DNA from 2 places in the Paraburkholderia sp. BL17N1 genome. Region 1 is predicted to be linked to the other one. Evidence: riboswitches for the same ligand, from Rfam matches in the RefSeq annotation. Region 1 holds a riboswitch; the other holds the start of a gene.
What was found. Region 1 has a riboswitch for thiamine pyrophosphate ahead of B0G82_RS07840 (FAD-dependent oxidoreductase). Riboswitches for the same ligand answer to the same signal wherever they lie in the genome.
Positions count from the first base shown of each region.

Region 2: linked by a shared signal. The riboswitch ahead of thiC (phosphomethylpyrimidine synthase ThiC) and the one ahead of B0G82_RS07840 (FAD-dependent oxidoreductase) in region 1 are both predicted to bind thiamine pyrophosphate.

Region 1 is NZ_RBIW01000001.1:1,768,369-1,773,383, forward strand. Features, by position in the region: gene B0G82_RS07835 (ABC transporter ATP-binding protein/permease) at 1-966, opposite strand, end outside; TPP riboswitch at 1,359-1,482, shown strand; gene B0G82_RS07840 (FAD-dependent oxidoreductase) at 1,699-2,829, shown strand; gene thiS (sulfur carrier protein ThiS) at 2,911-3,108, shown strand; gene B0G82_RS07850 (thiazole synthase) at 3,165-3,980, shown strand; gene thiE (thiamine phosphate synthase) at 3,977-5,015, shown strand, end outside.
Region 2 is NZ_RBIW01000001.1:2,751,946-2,756,960, forward strand. Features, by position in the region: gene thiC (phosphomethylpyrimidine synthase ThiC) at 1-1,635, opposite strand, end outside; TPP riboswitch at 1,826-1,944, opposite strand; gene B0G82_RS12450 (GreA/GreB family elongation factor) at 2,098-2,508, opposite strand; gene B0G82_RS12455 (DUF1223 domain-containing protein) at 2,959-3,804, shown strand; gene B0G82_RS12460 (cytochrome b/b6 domain-containing protein) at 3,835-4,476, shown strand; gene B0G82_RS12465 (molybdopterin-dependent oxidoreductase) at 4,517-5,015, shown strand, end outside.

The sequences.
Region 1 (5,015 bases):
GACCGTGCCGAAGGCGCTGGAGATCTGCATCAGCACGCCGAATGTGAAGGCGCCGGCGAAGTAGCGCGGTGCGGCGACCACCAGCGGGAAGATGATCGCGATCTGGCCGTAGAAGCTCAGCACGAAGGTGAGCCGCTTGGTGTACTTCATCACCTGCCACCAGTTGTCGCGGATACGGCCGAACAGCGAATGCGCGTTCTTCTTCTCGGTCTCCATGCCGTTATAGAAGGCGATCTGTTCGGCGTTTTCACGCAGACGGATCAGGCCGAAACGGAAATCCGCCTCGACTTTCTGCGCCTGATAGTTGATCGGCACGAGCGGATGGCCGACCTTCTGGATGATCAGCGAACCGACCACGGCGTAGAGCGCAGCGGCCCACACCATGTAGCCGGGAATCTCAATCGGCATGCCGCCGAGCGAAATGGTCAGCGCGCCGGCTAGCGACCACAGGATCGTGATGAACGACACCAGCGTGACGACGGTGGACAGCAGGTCGAGCGTCAGCGAGAGCGTGCTGGTGGCGAACGACTGGAGGTCGTCGCTGATCCGCTGGTCGGGGTTGTCGGCGAGGCGGTCGCGCTCGATCCGGTAGAAGGCGCTGTCGTTCAGCCACTCGTTCAGGTAGCGCGTGGTCAGCCACTGGCGCCAGCGGAAGCCGAGCATCTGGCGTAGGTAACGGCCGTACACCGCGAGAATGATGAAGCCGAACGCGAGCCCCGAGAACACCATCAGCAGGTGCGGGAAGTCGTGCACGTTCTTGGTTTGCAGCGCGTTGTAGAAGTCGGCGCTCCAGCGGTTCAGCCGTACGTTGATCCACACCACGAGCAGATTCATCACGATGATCGCGATGAGCAGGCCCCAGGCCGTTTTTCGTTCTTCGGAAACCCAGTAAGGTTTGATCAGGCTCCAGGCGGAGACTTTTTCGTCCGGCGGCAGCACGGGGCTGGCAGAGGTATTCGGTGTCATGAGCATCCTGAAGTAGTGCTGGCCCATCGGGGTGGCCCATTGGGGCTGACCCCGTTCGGGCAGCTCGTCTGCGGGCTGCCCTGCGGCGGGTTTGCGGTACATGCCCGGGCGTCGTGCTCGACGAACGCACGCCTGAGTGAGCGTCAGATTCTGGCGTGAAGCCCTTAAGCGAAAATTAATTTGCGCCGCGAGGCCCCGCGCCGCTGCAGTTGCGAACACGGCGGGACGGCGTGCCGCCCGCGCCGCGTCCGTGCGGCGTCCTGTGCTGGCATTGTGCCAGAGCGCCGCCTTCGGCCGCATTGATAACGTGAAAGATGGTGTCGGATCAAATCGCGCGCGACGCGGCCAGCCGCTGGTTTGCGGGCGCCGCGCCTTTTATGGTCTAATGACCTTCGACGAAACAGGGGTGCTTCGCGCACAGGCGGCATGATTTTCATGGCGCGGCGGCGAGGCTGAGAGACACCCTTTGCACCCGATCCGGGTAATACCGGCGCGGGAAGTTTCCGGAAGCAGCCAGTCTTCCATTCCCCGCCGGGCAGCGTCCGTCATTGGATCGCGCATTGCCTGGCCGGCCTCACCCGCCGGTTTCGTCCTGGGTACGAGCGCTTTGTTGCCGTACGGAAAGGACTCGATGACCGCCTATTCTTCAGATATGTGTTTTGCTCTTCGTCACGCCGCCGTCGGCGCGCGGTGCTTCAGCTTTGCTTGCCGTCCTGAAACGGAGTGTGCGCGATGACGCGTTCTGCACAACCCGATTTCGCCGTGCTCGGCGGTGGCCTGTGCGGGCGGCTGGTGGCGTGGCGGCTCGCCGGTCAGGGGCATCGCGTGGCGCTCTATGAACGTGGCGATGCCGCCGGCACGCAATCGGCCGCGTGGGTCGCCGCGGCGATGCTGGCACCGCTCGCGGAAGCCGCCAGCGCCGAACTGCTGATCACCCGTCTCGGCGCGAGTTCGCTCGACACCTGGCCGCAAGTGCTGGCCGAACTTCCTGAGCCGGTGTTCTTTCAGCGCAACGGCACGCTGGTCGTCTGGCATCACGCCGACCGCACCGAAGCGCCGCTATTCGAACGCCGGGTGCGCTCGAACGCTCCGGATGAATTGCTGGACGGCGGCTTCGTCACCCTGGCGGGCGCGCAGCTCGGCGCCGCCGAGCCTGCTTTGGCGGGCCGTTTCAACCAGGGCTGGCTGCTGCCGCGTGAAGGCCAGCTGGACAACCGTCAGGTGCTGACCGCGCTGGCTGCGGGCCTCGCGCAACGCGGCGTCGACACGCACTGGAATACGCCGGTCGACGAGCGTGCGCTGCCGCCCGCGCGTATCACAATCGATTGCCGCGGCCTCGGCGCGAAGTCCGTGCTGCCTACGCTGCGCGGCATTCGTGGCGAAGTCGCGCGCGTGCATGCGCCCGGTATCAAGCTGACGCGGCCGGTGCGGCTGCTGCATCCACGCTATCCGCTCTACATTGCGCCGAAGCAGGACGATCTCTACGTGATCGGCGCGACCGAAGTGGAAGGCGAGGACATGTCGCCGGTCAGCGTGCGCTCCGCGCTCGAACTGCTGAGCGCGGCGTTTTCCGTGCATCCCGGCTTCGGCGAGGCACGCATCCTCGAACTGAATTCGCAGTGCCGCCCAACTCTGCCGGACCACCGTCCGGCGTTGCTGTGGGACGGCGCGCAGACACTGCGCGTGAACGGCCTGTACCGGCACGGCTACATGATCGTGCCCGAAGTCGCCGACGAAGCCGTGCGCTTCGCCGCGGCGCTGCTCGACGGCCGCATCGGCGACGCCGATGCCTTCGCCGACTGGCAGCGCGACGCGCGCTGGAGCGAGCTTTTTCAACTGGACTCCGCGCGGGAGCCGGCATGAGCGTTGCGCGACCCGTCATGACTCAGACGAGCGCTGCCCGCCACGCCGCTTTCGCCATCGACTGAAACGTATTCGAACACCATGGACATTCATATCAATCAGAAGCCGTTGTCGCTGCCCGAGGGCGCGACTGTCGCGGACGCGCTGACCGCGTTCGGCGCGCGTCCGCCGTTTGCGGTCGCCTTGAACGGCGACTTCGTGGCGCGCACCCAGCACGCGGCGCGCGCGCTGCAAGCGGGCGACAGGCTCGATGTCGTGCAACCCGTGGCTGGCGGCTGAACGACCGCCATGCATTGCCTGAAACGCCGGATTGCCGGAGACAAAAGATTATGCAAATGACTTCCCCAAATACCGCCGACGCGCTCACGCTCTACGGCCAGACTTTCGCGAGCCGCGTGCTGCTTGGCACCTCGCGTTATCCGTCGCTGCAATCGCTATCCGATTCGATCGATGCCGCGCGGCCCGGCATGGTGACTGTCGCGCTGCGCCGGCAAATGAACGAAGGCGGCGCGGAAGCCGGCTTCTTCGATCTGCTGAAGCGCCACGGCGTACCGCTACTGCCGAACACGGCCGGCTGCCTGACCGTCGGCGAGGCGGTGACGACCGCGCATATGGCGCGCGAAATCTTCGAAACCGAGTGGATCAAGCTCGAACTGATCGGCGACGATTACACGCTGCAGCCCGACCCGGTCGGCCTGATCGAAGCGGCCGCGCAATTGGTCAAGGACGGCTTCAAGGTGCTGCCGTATTGCACCGAAGACCTCGTGATCGGCCGTCGCTTGCTGGACGCCGGCTGTGAAGCGTTGATGCCGTGGGGCGCGCCGATCGGCACCGGCAAGGGCGTGATCAATCCATATGGCCTGCGCGTGTTGCGTGAGCGTCTGCCGGACGTGCCGCTGATCGTCGACGCCGGTCTCGGCGTGCCGTCGCATGCGGCGCAGGTGATGGAATGGGGCTTCGACGGCGTGTTGCTCAACACCGCGGTTTCGCAGGCCACTCATCCCGACGCGATGGCGCGCGCCTTCGCGCTGGGCGTCGAAGCGGGGCGCCAGGCTTTTCTGGCGGGGCCGATGGCCGAGCGCGAAAGCGCGCACGCGAGCACGCCGGTGGTCGGCATGCCGTTCTGGCATCAAGACGGGAGCGCCGCATGACGCAGACATTGACATTGAAAGACCGCGACCTGTTCTGGCCGCCCGCCGACGAACTCACCGAAGCCGCCGAGCGCATCCGCGCCCGGCTGGGCGACTGGCCGCCGACGCATGCGCCGTGGCGCATCTGCCTGACCGCGCCGGACGAGCCGAACGGCGGCGATCTGATCGTGATCGCCGACGCGCAGCAGCATGGCGAGCAGATGGCGCGCTGGCTGGTGCGGGGCGCCGGCGTGATCGAAGCCGCCGAGGACAAGGCCACACTGCATCTGGGCGGCGAAAAATACCGCCTCGACGGTCATCTGGCGGAAGACTGGATTGCCGCGCTGGCGGCGTTCCTCGACTGCGGCTTCGACCCGCATGACGCACTGGTGCTGGCGCTCGCCTGGCGCGACGGCGACGAAACCCGTGCCGACGACGCCTTTCCCGCCGATCTGAGCCATTTTCCGCGTCTCGCCGGTTTGCCTGACGCCCCTGCCCAGGCGTTCGCGCGCTGCCCGGACCGGCTGGGCCTGTATCCGGTGCTGCCGACGGCGGAATGGGTCGAACGCGTGGTGGGCTTCGGCGTGAAGACGGTGCAGTTGCGCCGCAAATCAGCTGAGCCTGCCGATGAGCTGAAGCATGAAATTGCCCGCTGCGTGGCCGTCGGCCGTCGGCACGACGCTCAGGTGTTCATCAATGACCACTGGCAGGCCGCACTCGACGCCGGCGCCTACGGCGTCCACCTCGGCCAGGAAGACCTGCACACGGCCGACCTCGCGGCGCTGGCAGCGGGAGGCGTCCGCTTGGGCCTGTCGACCCACGGTTTCTACGAGATTCTGAAAGCGCTGCATTTCCGGCCAAGCTACATCGCATTGGGCGCGGTGTTTCCGACCACCACCAAAGTTATGCCGACCGCGCCGCAGGGCCTCAGGCGTCTGGCCCGCTACGTGCGCCTGCTCGACGGCGTCGTTCCGATGGTGGCGATCGGCGGAATCGACCTGCAGGTCCTGCCTGACGTGCTGGCGACGGGTGTCGGCTGCGCGGCCGTGGTGCGGG
Region 2 (5,015 bases), 980 kb from region 1:
ACGCACCTGCGCGCCCGGATGGCCCTTCGCCAGATCGGCGGCGTGCGCGGCGAGCTTGTAGGTGATGATGCCGGTCTTGACGTCGTCCTTGTTCGGCAGCCCGAGGTGTTCCTTCGGCGTGACGTAGCAGAGCATCGCCGTGCCGAACCAGCCGATCATCGCGGCGCCGATGCCCGACGTGATGTGGTCGTAACCCGGCGCGATGTCGGTCGTCAACGGTCCCAGCGTGTAGAACGGTGCTTCGTCACACCATTCGAGTTGCAGGTCCATGTTTTCCTTGATCAACTGCATCGGCACGTGGCCGGGGCCTTCGATCATGGTCTGCACGTCGTGCTTCCACGCGATCTGCGTGAGTTCGCCGAGCGTCTTCAGTTCGCCGAGTTGCGCTTCGTCGTTGGCATCGTAGATCGAGCCGGGACGCAGACCGTCGCCGAGCGAGAAGGCCACGTCATACGCCTTCATGATTTCGCAGATGTCTTCGAAATGCTCGTACAGGAAGCTTTCCTTGTGATGCGCGAGGCACCACTTCGCCATGATGGAGCCGCCGCGCGAGACGATGCCCGTCATACGCTTGGCCGTCAGCGGCACGTATTGCAGACGCACGCCCGCGTGAATCGTGAAGTAATCGACGCCTTGCTCGGCCTGTTCGATCAGCGTGTCGCGGAAGATTTCCCACGTCAGGTCTTCGGCCTTGCCGTTGACCTTTTCCAGTGCCTGGTAAATCGGCACCGTGCCGATCGGCACCGGCGAATTGCGGATGATCCACTCGCGCGTTTCATGGATATGCTTGCCGGTGGAGAGATCCATCACCGTGTCGCCGCCCCAGCGGATCGCCCACGTCATCTTGTCGACTTCCTCGCCGATGGAGGACGTCACCGCCGAGTTGCCGATGTTCGCATTCACCTTCACGAGGAAGTTGCGGCCGATGATCATCGGCTCGCTTTCCGGGTGATTGATGTTATTCGGGATGATCGCGCGGCCGCGTGCGACTTCTTCGCGCACGAATTCCGGCGTGATCGCCGTGAGACCGTTCGGGCCGAACGCGCTGGCGCCGAACGCCTGGCCCGGATGCTGGCGGCCCATCATCGCCGCGAGCTTTTCACCGTTCGGCCCGCTTGTCTTGAGGCTCTCCAGATACTCGGCGCGGCGCTGGTTCTCGCGAATCGCGATGTATTCCATTTCCGGCGTGATGATGCCTTTGCGGGCGTAATGCATCTGCGAGACGTTTTTGCCGGCGATCGCGCGGCGCGGCGTGCGATGCAGGCCCTTGAAGCGCAGATCGGCGGTGGCCGTGTCGGCGGCGCGCTCGCGGCTGAAGTCGCTCGACAGACCCGTCAGCGCTTCGGTGTCGCCGCGTTCTTCGATCCAGGCCTGGCGCAGTGCGGGCAGACCCGCGCGGATGTCGATCTTGGCTTCCGGATCGGAGTAAGGGCCCGACGTGTCGTAGACATAGACCGGCGGATTCTTTTCGCCACCGAAGCTGTCGGGGGTGTCGGCCTGCGAGATTTCGCGCATCGGCACGCGGATGTCGGCACGCGAGCCGGTCACGTAGACCTTGCGGGAATTCGGCAACGGCGCGACAGCGGCTTCGTCGACGTGAGCGTCGGCGGAAAGGAACTTCGGATTGGCGTTCATCGTATCTCCTGTGTCGACCGGAGTTGGCGCTTTAGCGCTTACTCCGGTCCCATGCAGAGCAGTCGACCAGAGTTGGCGCTTTAGCGCCTTACTCTGGTCCCATGCAGAGCATGGCGTTGAGTGGGGCGGCTAAGCAGGAGACGAGACGGAAGTAGTCGGAATTCGCGAGAGATGAGCCAATAAAGCTTGGCTGCGAAATCCGTACGCTTCCCTGCGCTGGCATTATCCAGATCAGGTTCAAAGGGTATTTCTCACCCACGCGGCACGGACCTCCAACCTCCGTGCGACGCAGGACCCCCGCGTTAGCAGCGCACACGATACACCGGGCGCCCGCTGCTTGGCAACCCATCTTGAAAAGTCGGATGATGGAAATAACAGCGGGCCGCTACGCGCTTGTTGCGGATCGACGGGGCGGCCGCAGATGCCGCGGCAAAAAGTTTCGCGTGGCGCGCGGGGCGTTGCTTACAGCGTGAAATCGTCGGCGGCTTCTGGCTGAAACAGGATCTTTTCCAGCTTCAGCACTTTCTCAGTACCGCTTGGCGGCGTGAAGCGGATGCGCTCGCCGCGTTTGGCGCCGAGCAAGGCAATGCCGGCGGGCGAGAACACGTTCAGGCGGCCGTGCGCGAAGTCCGCATTGGGCGGATAGACCACGGTCCAGGTCATCTGCTCGCCGCTGGTTTCGTCGACCAGCGTGGCTTGTGAGTTCATCGTGACGACGTTGGCAGGTATCTCGCGCGAATCGACAATCACCGCGCGTTCCAGCACGTCGTCGAGCATGTCTTGCAAACGCGCGTCCGCGCCTGGCCTGGCGGCGTGTTTCTCGAGACGGGCGACGTCGAGTTCGGTGAGGTAACAGGTTTTCGTCTTTTTCACGACGGGTACTCCAATTCGATCTGCATTTGAGGGAACAGCGTGCGGATGAGATCGGCCCGGAGCCCGACAACGCGGCTCAGGCAATGGAGCGGGCAGCGTTAGATCGAGCGCCGGGCGGCGTGGAGCGGGAGCGTTCGGGACGGCTCGCCGGCGTGGCGCGGCATGAGTTCCGCGCGCGCGCAGCCGGTTGCGCGGCGGGGGCGCAAACGGAAGAAGGCACGGGAAGTCGGAAAGCGCATCGAGGTAGTCGGCAGGCAGCGAAAGAGAGTGAAGAGGGCGCCGCCATTCGTCTTACTGAATGCGCGCGATCGAAAGGGCAATGTTAGCACGCGAGTCGTGCATCGCCGGACGTGTTCGCGCTTCAGGAAAAAAGCTGGGAAAAATTGCAAACGCGCTGTCATAACCCGCCGTGTGGTCCGACAAACGTGCAGATCCTGATTGGAGCATGTCATGCAAACCGCCGGACTCCGCCGAGACCATCGGCGTTTCACTCGAAGCGTCGCGCTCGCTATCGCGCTGACCACGCTGCTGGCCAGCGGCCTCGCGGACGCGGCCAGCGCCGTCTGCAGCGCGCATAGCCCGGCGCATCGCGTGGCGCTGGTCGAGCTGTACAGCAGCGAAGGCTGCAATAGCTGCCCGCCCGCCGACAACTGGCTGAGCCAATGGAAAAACAGCGGCGCGACGCAAAGCATCGTGCCGTTGGCGCTGCACGTGGACTATTGGAATAGTCTCGGCTGGACTGACCGCTTCTCGCAACATCGTTTCACCGAACGTCAGCAGGCGCTCACCGATCTCGGCGGCGGTCACACCATCTACACGCCGGAGATTTTCGTCTCGGGACGCGAACTGCGTAGCTGGTCGCGACGCGACAGTTTCGAGAGCAGCATCGGCAAAGTCGTCGGCGAGCCGGCGCAAGCGAACGTCGCGCTCGAACTCAAGCAACAGCAGACGCCGGGTGCGTTCAACGTCACGGCGCAATTCACCAGCAAGTCGGCGGACACAGCGGGCCAGCTGGACGCCTACCTCGCTGTCTATGAGAACTCGCTCAGCTCGCAAGTCGGCGCCGGCGAAAACAGCGGCGTCACCTTGCATCACGAACGCGTTGTGCGGCAATGGATCGGCCCGGTGCCGCTCGTCGCGGGCAACGCACAGATTCGCCGCGATATCCGCATCCAGGACGCAACCGCGGATGCCAACGTCAACGCGCCCGCCGACCGCTTCGGCGTGGTCGCCTTCGTCGAAAACGAGGCGACCGGCGATGTTCTGCAAGTGGCCGAACTGGCCGCGTGCCATTGATCGCCGCGTCCGCGCTCAGAGGAGAGTTTCATGGCAACCCATCATGCACTTCGCGACACTGTGCCGTCCACCGAGCCGCAAAAAAGCGGTGCGATCCATCCGCTGTGGGTGCGTCTCACGCATTGGCTCAATGCGCTCGCCGCCATCGTGATGATGTTGTCGGGCTGGCGCATCTACGACGCCTCGCCGATCTTCCCGGCGTTCCATTTTCCGCCCGCCATCACGCTCGGCGGCTGGCTCGGCGGCGCGCTGCAATGGCATTTCGCGGCGATGTGGCTGCTGGTTTTCAACGGCCTGCTGTATCTCGCATTGAACCTCGCGAGCGGGCGCTTCGTGCGCAAGTTCCTGCCGGTGTCGCCGCGCGCCGTGCTGCACGACTTCGTCGCCGCGCTGACCGGCAAGCTCTCGCACGCTGACTTGCGCGTCTATAACGCGGTGCAGAAATTCGCGTACCTGTTCGTGGTCTGCGATCTGATCGTGCTGGTGCTCTCGGGCCTCGCGATCTGGAAGTCGGTGCAGTTTCCGCTTCTGCGCGAACTGATGGGCGGCTACGACAACGCGCGCATCGTCCACTTCTGCGCGATGTCGCTGATGGCCGCGTTCATCGCCGTGCATCTCGCGATGGTGGCGCTCGTGCCGCGCTCGCTGCTCGCCATGTTGCGCGGACGCTGAGCCGTTCATCCGCTAAAGCGAACGTTACGGATACCGAATCATGAACACACCCGCTCGAAACTCCACTCGTTCTGCCGGCCAGAAGCTCGATCGCGAATCGATTCTGATCGACGCCCGCCGCGAACTCGCGATGCCGTCGCGGCGTCTGTTCGGCAAACGCCTTCTGACGCTCGGCGGCCTGTCGATGCTGACCGGCTGCTCGCTCACCGACGACGACTCGGTCAACAAATTTCTCACCGCCGTCTCGCGCCTGAACGACCGGGCGCAAGCCGCGCTGTTCGATCCGAAGCAACTCGCGCCGACCTACACCGAAGCGCAGATCACGCGGCCGTTTCCGTTCAACGCGTTCTACGGCATCGACGACGTGCCCGAGGTGAACGGCGCCGACTACAAGCTGCAGATCAGCGGGCTCGTCACCGGTCAGCGCGTCTGGTCCTTGCCCGAACTGTACGCGCTGCCGCATGCCGAGCAGATCACGCGGCATATCTGCGTGGAAGGGTGGAGCGCGATCGGCCGCTGGGGCGGCACGCCGTTCAGCG